Linked DNA regions of Variovorax paradoxus. The protein of the gene in region 2 interacts with the protein of the main gene of each other region in a pairwise test. Links are inferred from orthologs where the notes say so. Each region holds a gene or a part of one and is shown on either strand. Other genes may lie near its edges. The genes, in order: bioB and QFZ42_RS23200.

Evidence for each region.
Region 1: the proteins of QFZ42_RS23200 (region 2) and bioB interact in binary tests that used the Escherichia coli proteins (3 or more experiments, as listed by UniProt). The link is inferred for Variovorax paradoxus from one-to-one orthologs.

Annotation. Positions count from the first base shown.
Region 1 is NZ_JAUSXG010000001.1:1,769,664-1,775,676, reverse strand. Bases 1,399-4,290 are described here. They hold bioB (biotin synthase BioB), read right to left. Parts: upstream 3,424-4,290; coding sequence 2,374-3,423; downstream 1,399-2,373. Other genes in these bases: accC (acetyl-CoA carboxylase biotin carboxylase subunit), read right to left, coding at 3,565-4,290; QFZ42_RS08200 (VOC family protein), read right to left, coding at 1,883-2,377; QFZ42_RS08205 (Lrp/AsnC family transcriptional regulator), read left to right, coding at 1,399-1,893. In the rest of the region: QFZ42_RS08215 (LysE family translocator), read left to right, coding at 1-329; drug/metabolite exporter YedA, read right to left, coding at 355-1,275; more of QFZ42_RS08205, read left to right, coding at 1,396-1,398; more of accC, read right to left, coding at 4,291-5,613; QFZ42_RS08185 (hypothetical protein), read right to left, coding at 5,641-6,013. UniProt on the Escherichia coli protein: Catalyzes the conversion of dethiobiotin (DTB) to biotin by the insertion of a sulfur atom into dethiobiotin via a radical-based mechanism.
Region 2 is NZ_JAUSXG010000001.1:4,861,126-4,866,971, reverse strand. Bases 2,056-4,780 are described here. They hold QFZ42_RS23200 (class II glutamine amidotransferase), read right to left. Parts: upstream 3,940-4,780; coding sequence 3,172-3,939; downstream 2,056-3,171. Other genes in these bases: QFZ42_RS23195 (ABC transporter substrate-binding protein), read right to left, coding at 3,990-4,780; QFZ42_RS23205 (NmrA/HSCARG family protein), read left to right, coding at 2,291-3,160; QFZ42_RS23210 (NADP-dependent oxidoreductase), read left to right, coding at 2,056-2,230. Also shown: QFZ42_RS23220 (hypothetical protein), read left to right, coding at 1-210; QFZ42_RS23215 (LysR family transcriptional regulator), read right to left, coding at 317-1,192; more of QFZ42_RS23210, read left to right, coding at 1,295-2,055; more of QFZ42_RS23195, read right to left, coding at 4,781-5,129; QFZ42_RS23190 (MFS transporter), read right to left, coding at 5,202-5,846.

The DNA.
Region 1 (6,013 bases), 3.1 Mb from region 2 along the record:
AGTCGGCCATCGAGGTTCGGCCGCATGGCCGGGTCGCGCTCATGCGCAGCCTGCTCGTGGCGCTGTCGAACCCCAAGACCGTGCTGTTCTTCGCGGCCTTTCTGCCGCAATTCATCGATATCGCCAAGCCGCAAGGCGCGCAGTACCTTCTGCTGGGTTCGATCTTCGTGGCACTCGACACCTGCGTGATGCTGGCCTATGCGGCCGCTGGAACGCAGGCCGTGCGCTGGCTTTCGCGGCGCGGTCTCAAGGTGCTGAACCGCAGCTGCGCGGCCGGCATGTGGCTGCTTGCCGCCACCCTCGCGTTTTGGCGCCGTCCCGGAACCTGAGCGGCAGGCACGCGGCTGCGCTCTCTCAATTCGTCTTCGCGCGCTTGAAGAGCAGCAACAGCACCCCCGCCAGCACGACCGCTACCGCGTACCACTCGAAGCGCGTCACGGTCTCGTTGGCGATCCACACGCCCAGCAGCATCGCGATCACCGGGTTCACGAAGGTGTAGCTTGCGGCCAGCGCGGCCGGCGCCTTCGCGAGCAGCACCATGTAGGCGTTGAACGCGATCAGCGAACCGAACACCACGAGGTAGAGCCATGCCCACACGGCCTCGGGTTCCGGCGGCCATGCCAGGCTCTCGCGCGAGACCGCGGCGAGCACCAGCAAGACCGCCCCGCCGCAAATCATCTCGCTCGCGAAACCCATCGCACCGGGCGCGAGCGGCAGGCTGCGCTGGCTCAGCACGCTGCCCATGGACCAGCAGATGCAGGCAATCGAAATTGCCGCCAGGCCCGCAGGGGACGACTGGAATCCGCTGCCCTGCGTCAGCATCAGCACGCCGATGAGCCCGAGCGCAATGCCGGCCGCCTCCATGCGCGTCGGCTTGATGCCCCAGATCAGGTTCAGCAAGGCGATCAAGAGCGGCACCACCGCGATGAAGGCCACCACGAGGCCCGAGCCGATGGTCACCTCGGCATGCGCCGTGCCGCCCATGCCGCCGCCCAGCATCAACGCGCCCACGACGAGCGCGTTGCGCCACTGCAGCCGCGAAGGCCATGCAGCGCCGCGCCAACGCATCCATGCCGCCAGCAGCAGCCCTGCAAACAGAAAGCGCGATCCCATCTGCAGGAACGGCGGGAAGCTGATCAGCGCGTACTTGATCGCAAGGTAGGTCGAACCCCAGACCACCCAGGTGGCGGCGAGGCAAAGCCACAGCAAAGGCGGCAGCGCGCCGCGGGCGGCACACGGCGCGGCCTGGGCGGGAGAAGAAGCAAGAGTCGGCATATCGAGAAGCCTCTGTTTTGTTGGTACTGAAGTGCCGCCCATGGTATGAAAGCCATCTCACAAGAACCATGGACATTTCACGGTTCTGCCGATTCCCTACCGTTGAATTGAAGGAGTTCCATGGACTTCACCTTGAACCCCGCGCTGGATGCCCACGACACCCGCATCCTGGCCGAACTGCAGAGTGACGCGCGGCTCACGATGGCCGAACTCGGCCGCCGCGTACACCTGAGCCAGCCGGCCGTGACCGAGCGGGTCAAAAAGCTGGAGTCCGCGGGCGTGATCAGCGGCTACCGCGCCACCGTCAACCTGGGCAAACTGGGCTACGGCATCCGCGCGATCATCCGGGTGGGCCGGGCCGACTACGCGCGCGTGGTGGAACTGGTGCAGCAGACGCCAGAGTGCGTCAATGCCTACAACGTGACCGGCGACGACAGCTGGATTCTGGAGATTGCGGTCATCGACGTGAGCCACCTCGACGCGGTGGTCACCAAGTTCTGCATCCTCACCGAGACGGCGACCTCGATCATCCTGAACCCGGCGCGCGAGCACCAGCCGATGCTGCCGCCGCACCGCTCGGATGTGCGGCCGCCGATCAAGAAGGTGCTCAACGCGTAGTTGAAACAGCGAGCGCGCTGAAGGCTGCCACCACCTCGGGCGGCGCCTGGACCATCTCGATCAGCACGCCCTCCCCGGCGATCGGGAATTCGTCGCTCGCCTTCGGATGCAGAAAGCAGATGTCGAAACCCGCCGCGCCCTTGCGGATGCCGCCGGGCGCAAAGCGCACGCCTTGCGCGGTGAGCCATTCGACGGCCTTGGGCAGGTCGTCGATCCACAGCCCTACGTGATTGAGCGGCGTTGCGTGCACCGCAGGTTTCTTTTCCGGGTCCAGCGGCTGCATCAGGTCGACCTCGACCTTGAACGGCCCGCTGCCCATCGAGCAGATGTCCTCGTCGACGTTTTCGCGTTCGCTCTTGAACGTGCCCGTGACTTCGAGTCCCAGCATGTCGACCCAGAGCTTCTGCAGCCGCTGCTTGTCAGGCCCGCCGATGGCGATCTGCTGAATGCCCAGCACCTTGAAGGGACGCGGCGCGGCCGTCATGCGCAGGCCCCGGCTTCTTCGGTGGCGGTGGTGCGGCGCGCCTGTAGCCCCAGCTTGCGCAGCAGCTCCACGTCGGCCTCCACATCGGGGTTGCCGGTCACCAGCAGCTTGTCGCCGTAGAAGATCGAGTTCGCGCCGGCCATGAAGCACAGTGCCTGCACCGCATCGCCCATCTGCTGGCGCCCGGCCGAGAGCCGCACGCGCGCGGTGGGCATCGTGATGCGAGCGACCGCGATCATGCGCACGAAGTCGAAGGGATCGACCGGCTCCGAATCGGCCAGAGGCGTGCCGGGCACGCGCACCAGGCTGTTGATCGGCACCGACTCGGGGTACGGATTCAGGTTGGCCAATTGCGCGATCAGCCCCGCGCGGTGCACCGGCTGCTCGCCCATGCCAACGATGCCGCCGCAGCACACGCTGATGCCGGCGCTGCGCACATGGGCCAGCGTGTCGAGCCGGTCCTGGTAGGTGCGCGTGTCGACGATGTCGGTGTAGTAATCGGGAGCGGTGTCGAGATTGTGGTTGTAGTAGTCGAGGCCGGCGGCCTTGAGCTGGTGCGCATGGTGCGGCTCCAGCATGCCGAGCGTGGCGCAGGTCTGCAGGCCGAGCCCCTTCACTGCTTCGACCAGCACGGCCACCTTCTCCACGTCGCGGTCCTTCGGCGCGCGCCATGCGGCCCCCATGCAGAAGCGCGTGGCGCCGGCGTCCTTGGCGGCTTGCGCGGCGCGCAGCACCTCGTCGACCTCCATGAGCTTCTGCGCCTTCACGCCGGTATCGAACTCGGCCGACTGCGGGCAATAGCCGCAGTTCTCGGGGCAGCCACCGGTCTTGACCGAGAGCAGCGTCGCCAGTTCGATGTCGCCTTCGGGGAAATGCCGGCGGTGCACGGTCTGCGCTTCGAACAACAGGTCCATCAGCGGCTTGTCGAACAGCGCCTGGATCGCCTCGACCGACCATGGGCCTTGCGGCGTCACCGGCTTTGCGGGCCGGCGCAGCGTGACAGGCGCCGAGATGGGCGTTTCAAAAAAAAGATCGGGGGTCGTCATATCAATGAAAGTCTTTCATAACTGCGCGAGGCGTTGCCTGTTCGGGAAACACCGCGGAACCGGCTTCGCCGGGCCGCAGGTGTTGCCCCCGGAAGGGGGTTGGAGAAGCGACACGGAGTGCGCGAAGCCTGGGGGTGAGCTTTATTCAAACTCCAGAATGATTTGATCGACGGCGAGCGACTCGCCCTTGCCCGCCGACACCTTGCCCACCACGCCGTCTTGCGTGGCGAACAGTACGTTTTCCATTTTCATGGCTTCGATGACGGCGAGCTTCTCGCCGGCACGCACCTGCTGGCCCGGCTGCACCGACACCTCGACCAGTAACCCCGGCATCGGCGACATCAGATACTTGCTGAGGTCCGGCGGCGCCTTGTAGGGCATCAGTTCGAGCAGCCGCGCACCCAACGGCGACAGCACCATGGCCTCGATCTGCGTGCCGTCGTGCGACACGCGCAGCGCCAGCGGATTCTTGCCCGCACCGCGCTCGACCTGCGCGGTGAAGGGCTTGTCGTTGAACATGCCCTGCACGCGAATCGCACCGAGCGCGAAGCTGCTGTCGATCTTGTAGTTCCTGTCGCCCACCGCCACGGCGCTCGCGCCGGTCTTGCCGTGGAAGTCCGTGACCGAAACGGGGTGGTGTACATGCTTGCCTTCCGGCCCCAGTTCCACCACCACGAATTGCTCGCCCACCTTCACGCCATGCCCTTCGAGCTGTCCGCTGATGCCCGAGGCACGCGCGCGATAGCGGCGGTGCACATAGGCCGCGAGTGCAACGAGGAATGAAGGATCGGCATGCGGCACATCTTCGGCGTGGAAGCCCTTGCCGTAGTTCTCGGCAATGAAGCCGGTGTTGAAATCGCCGGCCACGAATTTCGGATGCGCGAGCAGCGCGGCCTGGAACGGGATGTTGCTGCTGATGCCGCGAATCACGAAGCCGTTGAGCGCCTCGCGCATGCGGGCGATCGCATGTTGGCGGTCCTTGCCGTGCACGATCAGCTTGGCAATCATCGAGTCGTAGTACATCGGGATCTCGCCGCCGTCGTACACGCCGGTGTCCACGCGCACGCCGTTCAGGTGCTCGATGTCACTCGCGAACATGGTCTCGGCCGGCGGCTGGAACTTCACGAGACGGCCGGTCGAAGGCAGGAAGTTGCGGAACGGATCTTCGGCATTGATGCGGCACTCGATGGCCCACCCGTTCCGTTTCACTTCGGCCTGCGTGAGCGGCAGCTTCTCGCCGGCCGCGACACGGATCATCAGCTCGACCAGATCGAGCCCCGTGATGCATTCGGTGACCGGATGCTCCACCTGCAGCCGCGTGTTCATCTCGAGAAAGTAGAAGCTCTGGTCCTTGCCGACCACGAACTCCACCGTGCCCGCGCTCTGGTAGTTCACGGCCTTGGCCAGTTGCACCGCCTGCTCGCCCATCGCCTTGCGCGTCTCGTCGCTGATGAAGGGAGAAGGAGCCTCTTCAATCACCTTCTGGTGCCGGCGCTGGATCGAGCATTCACGCTCGTTCAGGTAAATGACATTGCCGTGCGAATCGCCGAGCACCTGGATCTCGATGTGGCGCGGCTCCTCGACGAACTTCTCGATGAACACGCGGTCGTCGCCGAAGCTGCCCAGCGCCTCGTTGCGGCACGAGGTGAAGCCCTCGAAGGCCTCCTTGTCGTTGTAGGCCACGCGCAGGCCCTTGCCGCCGCCGCCCGCCGAGGCCTTGATCATCACCGGGTAGCCGATGTCCTTGGCGATTTCGACGGCGCGCTCGGCCGTCTCGATGGCGTCGTTCCAGCCCGGAATGGTGTTGACCTTGGCTTCGTTCGCGAGCTTCTTCGAGGCGATCTTGTCGCCCATGGCCGCGATGGAATAGTGCTTCGGCCCGATGAAGGCAATGCCCTCTTCCTCGACCTTGCGCGCGAAGGCTTCGTTCTCCGACAGGAAGCCGTAGCCCGGGTGCACGGCTTCGGCACCGGTCTGCTTGCAGGCCGCGATGATGCGGTCGGCCTGAAGATAGCTCTCGCGGCTCGGCGCGGCGCCGATGTGCACGGCCTCGTCGGCCAGTTCGACGTGGCGGGCTTCCTTGTCGGCGTCGGAATAGACGGCGACCGTGAGGATGCCCATCTTCTTGGCGGTCTGGATGACGCGGCAGGCAATCTCGCCGCGATTGGCGATCAGGATTTTCTTGAACATACTGAATCCGTTTTTTTACTGACCGCCTCAGCGGTTGATGAACATCGAATAGACCGGCTGCGCTTGCGAGCGATCGACGAACACATAAGCCGTGCCATCGGAGCAGAAATTTGCGACCTCGGCGATGTCGCCACCCGCCAGATCGACCCAGTTGTCGATCTGCAGGAACAGGCGCCCCGCGGGCACCTGCTGCGCACCGTTGGCCGTCCAGTACGGCACGCCGCCGCTCTTCGTGCGCCAGGCGCTTGCCCAGTCGTGGGGATAAGCGACTTCTTCGGGGAGCTCGGAGTGGCTCTGGTAGTCGTAGAAGGCCTTCTCCAGTTCCGGCGGCGCGCCATCGTCGTCGGCGCGCCAGCCTGTGATCGCAATCTCGCGCAGCAATACAGGCATTCCATCGACG
Region 2 (5,846 bases):
ATCGTGGTCGCCCATGCGGTGCTTGAACGACCGGGACTGCCGGCTGCGCAATTCAAAGGCCTGCGCCAAGTTCACACCCGATACTCTGAGATCACTGCGGAGACCACCGAATGCAGCGCAATGGACGCAGTGATTCAGGGGTTGGGCGCGGACATTGCGAAATGGATGGGCGAGCCGGTGGACGGCGTGTCTCTGGTGAACGGAGAGTGAGCCCCGTGTGGAAGCTCTGGTGTCTGATCAGCGCTGCGGCGCTGTAGCGCTCGCCGATGGGCTTGATGAACCGCATCGCCGGTAGGTCTGGTGACCGAACGGTCTACTAACCGTTCAGTACGAGCGACCCCTGCGGATATTGCCCGCACATGAAATCGACGAACGCCCGAACCTTCGGCGCGGGAAGTCGCCTGGATGTATGCAGGACCCAGAGCGCGGGCTCCACGCCCGACACCAGGCCCCACTGAACCAGTTCTCCGCGCGTCAGCTGGTTCCATGCGATGGATTGCGGCATCAGCGCGACGCCGGCGCCGGCGACCGCAGCGTCGCGGATCATCAGGAACGAGGAAAGTCTCAGCCTCGGGATCGGCTCCAAAACCAGGCGTCCATCGTCGAGCGTCCAATTCGTGGGTTGGAAGTTTGTTGAAACGATGCCGGGAACTGGGCTGATCTTGCCTGGCGTTGGCATGGGCACAGAGGGCGCGGCCACGACCACCAGCCGGTCCTTGGCGAAGCACCGGCCCACGAGGCTGCTGTCCGGACTCGGATTGATCCGGATTGCGGCATCGAACTGCTCCTCGACGAGGTCGACCAGGCGATCGTCCGCCACCACCTCGCATGTGACCTCGGGGTAGGCCGCGCAGAACTCGGCCGAGATGCGGCCCATCGCCAGCTGGGAGAACAGCACCGGCGAGGCGATGCGCAAGCGTCCGCGCGGTACCGACAAGCCTTCGCGCGCGGATGTCATGGCGTCAGCCACCTCGTGCATCGGCCCTTCGGTGCGGTCCATCAGCAGCTGGCCGGCTTCCGTGAGCTTGAGCCCGCGGGCGCTGCGCTCGATGAGCCGCACGCCGAGCTGCTCTTCCAGCTCCGCGATGCGCCGCGACAAGGTGGCCTTCGATCTCCCGCTCGCGCGGCTTGCCTTTCCGAGCCCTCCGTGGGTGGCGACGAGCGCGAAGTCGGTCAATGCGTTCAGGTCCATGTGTTCCAAATTTGAGACAAGGTGTCTTCATTTTCGCGTCTTCGTTTTGTGTGTGCAACAACCTATCTTCTCCTCATCGCAACTTCGAATGAGGAAATTGAAATGACCACCACGCAACGCGCAGTGCTGATCCGCGCCTATGGCGGTGTTGCCGCCGCCGAGATCGCCGAAATCGCCAGGCCCGCAGCTGGACCGGGCCAGGTCCTGGTCCGCGTTCGGGCTGCCGGCGTGAACGGCATCGACTGGAAAGTTCGTGAAGGCTTCGTCCGAGACGCCTTCCCGCTTCAACTGCCCGCCGTGCTGGGCATCGAACTCGCGGGTGTCGTCGAGGCGGTCGGCCCGGGCGCCTCGCGCTTTCGCGTCGGCGATCGCGTCATGGGGCCGCTGGGCGGCCTGGGCGCCTATGCCGACTTCGTGGCAGTCGACGAGGCGAACCTGGTGCGCACGCCGCACGGCCTCGACGACGTGCACGCGGCCGGCGTGCCTGTGGCGGCCGTGGCAGGCTGGCAGAGCTTGCACCAGGCGGGTCCCATCGCCGCAGGCCAGCGAATCCTGATCCACGGCGCAGCGGGCGGGCTGGGCGGCTATGCCGTGCAGTACGCCAAGCAGGCAGGCGCCGAAGTCTTCGCCACGGCCTCGACCGCGCAGCTCGAATACGTTCGCAGCCTGGGTGCGGACCACGTCATCGACTACCGGACCGAACGCTTCGAATCGGTGGCGCGCGACATCGACCTGGTGCTCGACTACGTCGGCGGCGACGTGCTCGATCGCTCATGGCAGGTGCTGGCGAAGGACGGCGCAATCGTCGGCACGTCCTCGCCCGACATCCTGGCACGCACGCCCCCCGGCCGCCGCGGACTGTGGTTCGTGAACAAGCCGGACACCGCCCTGCTGGAGCAGGTGGCGGCGGAGATCGCCCAAGGCACGCTGATCTCGAAGCTCGGCGAAGTCATGGGCTTCGACGACATCCCCGCGGCCATCGAACGCAATCGCACCGGCCCCCGCATCGGCAAGGCCGTCGCGGACTTCTCGCGCTGACCGACCTCGCCACTCCTTGCCCCTTTCAACCCGTTTTCCCTCAACCCCCTGGAGATTTCCATGAGCATTCTCGTCACCGGTGCCACCGGCACCATCGGTTCCCTCGTCGTCCAAGGCCTGGCCGCGGCCGGTGCCCAAGTCAGCGCATTCGTTCGCACACCTGGAAAGCAGAGCTTTCCGGCCGGCGTCAAGGAGGTCGTCGGCGACCTGACCGACGTGCCCTCCATGCGCGCGGCGCTTTCGTCGGTACGCACGCTGTTTCTGCTGAATGCCGTCACGCCCGACGAAGTGACCCAAGCCCTTGTTGCGCTGAACCTGGCGCGCGAGGCCGGCATCGAGCGCGTGGTCTACCTGTCGGTCATCCATGCGGACAAGTTCACCGACGTGCCGCACTTCACTGGCAAGCACACGGTCGAACGGATGATCGAGAGCCTCGACATCCCGGCGACCATCCTGCGGCCGGCCTACTTCATGCAGAACGAGCGCATGGTCCAGCAGGTGATCCAGGGCTACGGCGTCTACCCGATGCCGATCGGCTCGGCGGGCGTCGCGATGATCGATGCGCGGGACATCGCGGGCACCGCCGCCTTCGAACTGCTGCGCCGCGATCGCGCGCCCGCGCCTTTGCCGCGCATCACGCTGGAGCTGGTCGGGCCCGAGCTGTTGACTGGCGAGTCGGTGGCCAAGACCTGGAGTGCCGCGCTCGGCCGCGAAGTGGCTTACGGCGGAGACGACGTGGCGGCCTTCGAAGCGCAGATGGCCACCTCGGCGCCGTCCTGGCTCGCGTACGACATGCGCCTGATGATGGCCGGGATTCAGAAGTTCGGCATGCGCGGTGCGGAGGGCACGGCCGATCGCCTGCAGGCCATTCTCGGGCGGCCGCTGCGGACATACGCCGACTTCGTCAAGGAAACCATTGCCGCGTCGTAGGCGGCCCGGTTTCAGCGCTGCGCCAGCTGCCCGTCCACGAACACATGCAGTTCGCCGGGCGCAAAAGGTGTCCACGTCTCGTTGGTGGTGAGCGGCGTGGTCACCACCACCGCCACGCGGTCGTTGGGCGTGGTGTGCTGCGCAAAGTCGATCTCGAGGTCCTCGTCCGACAGCTGCGCGGTCACGAAAGGGTGGCGGCGCTCCACGTACCAGAGGTTCGTCGAGGCGTGGGCCCAAAGCGCCTGGCCGTTCGAGAGCATGAAGTTGAAGGTGCCGTGGCCCGCGAGCTGCGGCGCCAGTTCTCGCAGCGTGAGCGTGAGCTCTTCGATGCTCGGCACGCCCGCATGCGACTTGGCCAGCTCCTGCATCAACCAGCAGAAGGCATGCTCGCTGTCGGTGTCGCCTACCGGGTGGAAGTTGCCATGCAGGCGCGGGCGAAAGTCCTTCAGGTCGCCGTTGTGGGCAAACACCCAGTAGCGGCCCCACAGCTCGCGCACGAAGGGGTGGCAGTTCTGCAGGTTGATGGCGCCCTGCGTCGCCTTGCGGATGTGCGCAATGACGTTGCGGCTCTGGATCGGGTAGCGCCGGATCAGCTCGGCCACCGGCGATTCGCTCGCCGGCATGTGATCGACGAAGTGCCGGAGCCCCCGGTCCTCGAAGAAAGCGATGCCCCAGCCGTCGGCATGGTGGTCGGTGCGGCCGCCGCGCTGGGCAAAGCCCGTAAAGCTGAAGGTCACGTCCGTGGGCGTGTTGCAGTTCATTCCGAGCAGTTGGCACATGGCGCTATTAAAGCGCGAGCGCCGGCTGCCCGGTGAACCCGGTCGCCCGTTCAGCGCACGAAGCGGCCTTCGGGCGTGACGCGCACCATTTCGATGAAGCGCGAACCGGTGGTGGCGCCGGTCGAAAAGTCGATGTCCATGCCGGCCAGGCGCAGCTTGAGTGCGCGCAGCGTGGCATGCAGGCGCGCGCGCGTCAGGTCGCGGCCGGTGCGCTTGAGCGCCTCGATCATCACCAGCCCGTTCAGGTAGCCCTCGAAGCTGCCGTAGCCCACCGGCACCTGCGCACGTTCGGCCAGCCGGCGATAGTCGCGCGTCACGACCTCCACCTCGCCCCAGGGATAGGGCGTGACCTGCGAAATGGCGAGCCCGCCGGCTTGCAGCGGAACCACCTTGGCCGTGACTTCGCCCGAGACGACCGACATGCCGTAGAACATCGGCTTGCTGCCGGCGGCATACATGGCCTTGATCACTTCGCCGGTCACCGTGCCGGCCAGGTACATCAGAACGGCCTGGGGCTGGCTGTCGGCAAGCGCCTTGCCGGCGGCGGCGGAGGTCGAGCCGTCGCCCTTCACCGCGACGATCGCGGTCGGCGTCTGCTTGTGGGTGGCCATGGCCGCCTCGATCAGCTTCACCGCCTCGGCGCCGCCGGGGTTGTCCAGGTGGGCGATCGCGATCTTGTTCACCCCAATGGTCGACAGGTGCTCGACCAGGGCTTGTGCTTCACGCGAATTGCTGGCCCGCACGAAATAGGCCGAACCCGCCACGCGTTCGCGCGCGCTGTCGCCGACGCCGTAGCCGCCCACGCTGGGCGCGCCGCTTTGCTGCAGCAGCTTGGCCGCGGCCGAGGTGGTGCCCGAACCCACGCAGCCGAAGAATGCGAACACGCGATGGTCGTTCAGCAGCTTGCCGTAGTTTTCGAGGGCTTTTTCGGGCTTCAGCTCGTCGTCGAGCGCCACCAGCTTGATCTTGCGCCCGCCCACGCCGCCCTGTTCGTTGACGGAATCGAAAGCCAGTGCGGCGCCGTTGTGCACGACCTTGATCTGCGAGCCGAGCGGCCCGCTCAGGACGGCCGAGCTGCCGAGCAGGATCTCGGTGTCCGTGACGCCCGCTTCGGCGGCCTGCGCGGACGAAAGACGGGCCAGGCCCGCGGCAAAGACCGCCGTCGAGGCGACAAAACTTCTGCGTTGCATAAAGACACCCATCCCGTTAGTTAACAAATACTAACAATTAAAAGCGATGGGTGCTTAAGTATTACTAAGTGCTTACCCTTGCTGCGGGGGTTGGCGCAACTGCCAAGCCGCGCAGATGGCAATCGCGCACAGCGCGGCCAGCATCAGGAACACGTCGTCGAAGGCCGCGAGCCGCGCGGGGCTGCTCGTAGCATTGGAAAGCGAATCGCCGTGCGCGGCCAGGCGCCACTCGAGCACGATGGCGCACAGGCTCACGCCGGCCGCCCCGCCCAGCATGCGCAGGAAGTTGATGGCGCTGGCGCCTTGCGGAATCAGCAGCTTGGCCAGTGGCCGCATCGAGCCCAGGTTGAGCGAGGGCAGGATGAAGCCCAGCCCGATGCGCCCGATGATGGCGAACGCCACCAGCAGCCACAGCGCGCTGTCGAGCCTCAGAACCATCATCAGCGCGAAGGAAGTCGCCAGCAGCGCCAGCCCGATGCTCACCAGCAGCCAGGTCGGCTGCCGGTCGGCCAGCCGGCCGACACCGGCAATGGTCACGGCCAGCACGATGCCCGCCGGCAGCAGGATGGTGCCCACATGCGAGGCCGACAGCTTCAGCCCCACTTGCATGTACACCGGCAGCAGGTAGGTGGAGCCGAACAGCGCCGTGCCATAAATGAAGGCGACCACGCTGCCCATGGCGAACTGCCGGTACTGGAACAGCGCGAGGTTCATCAG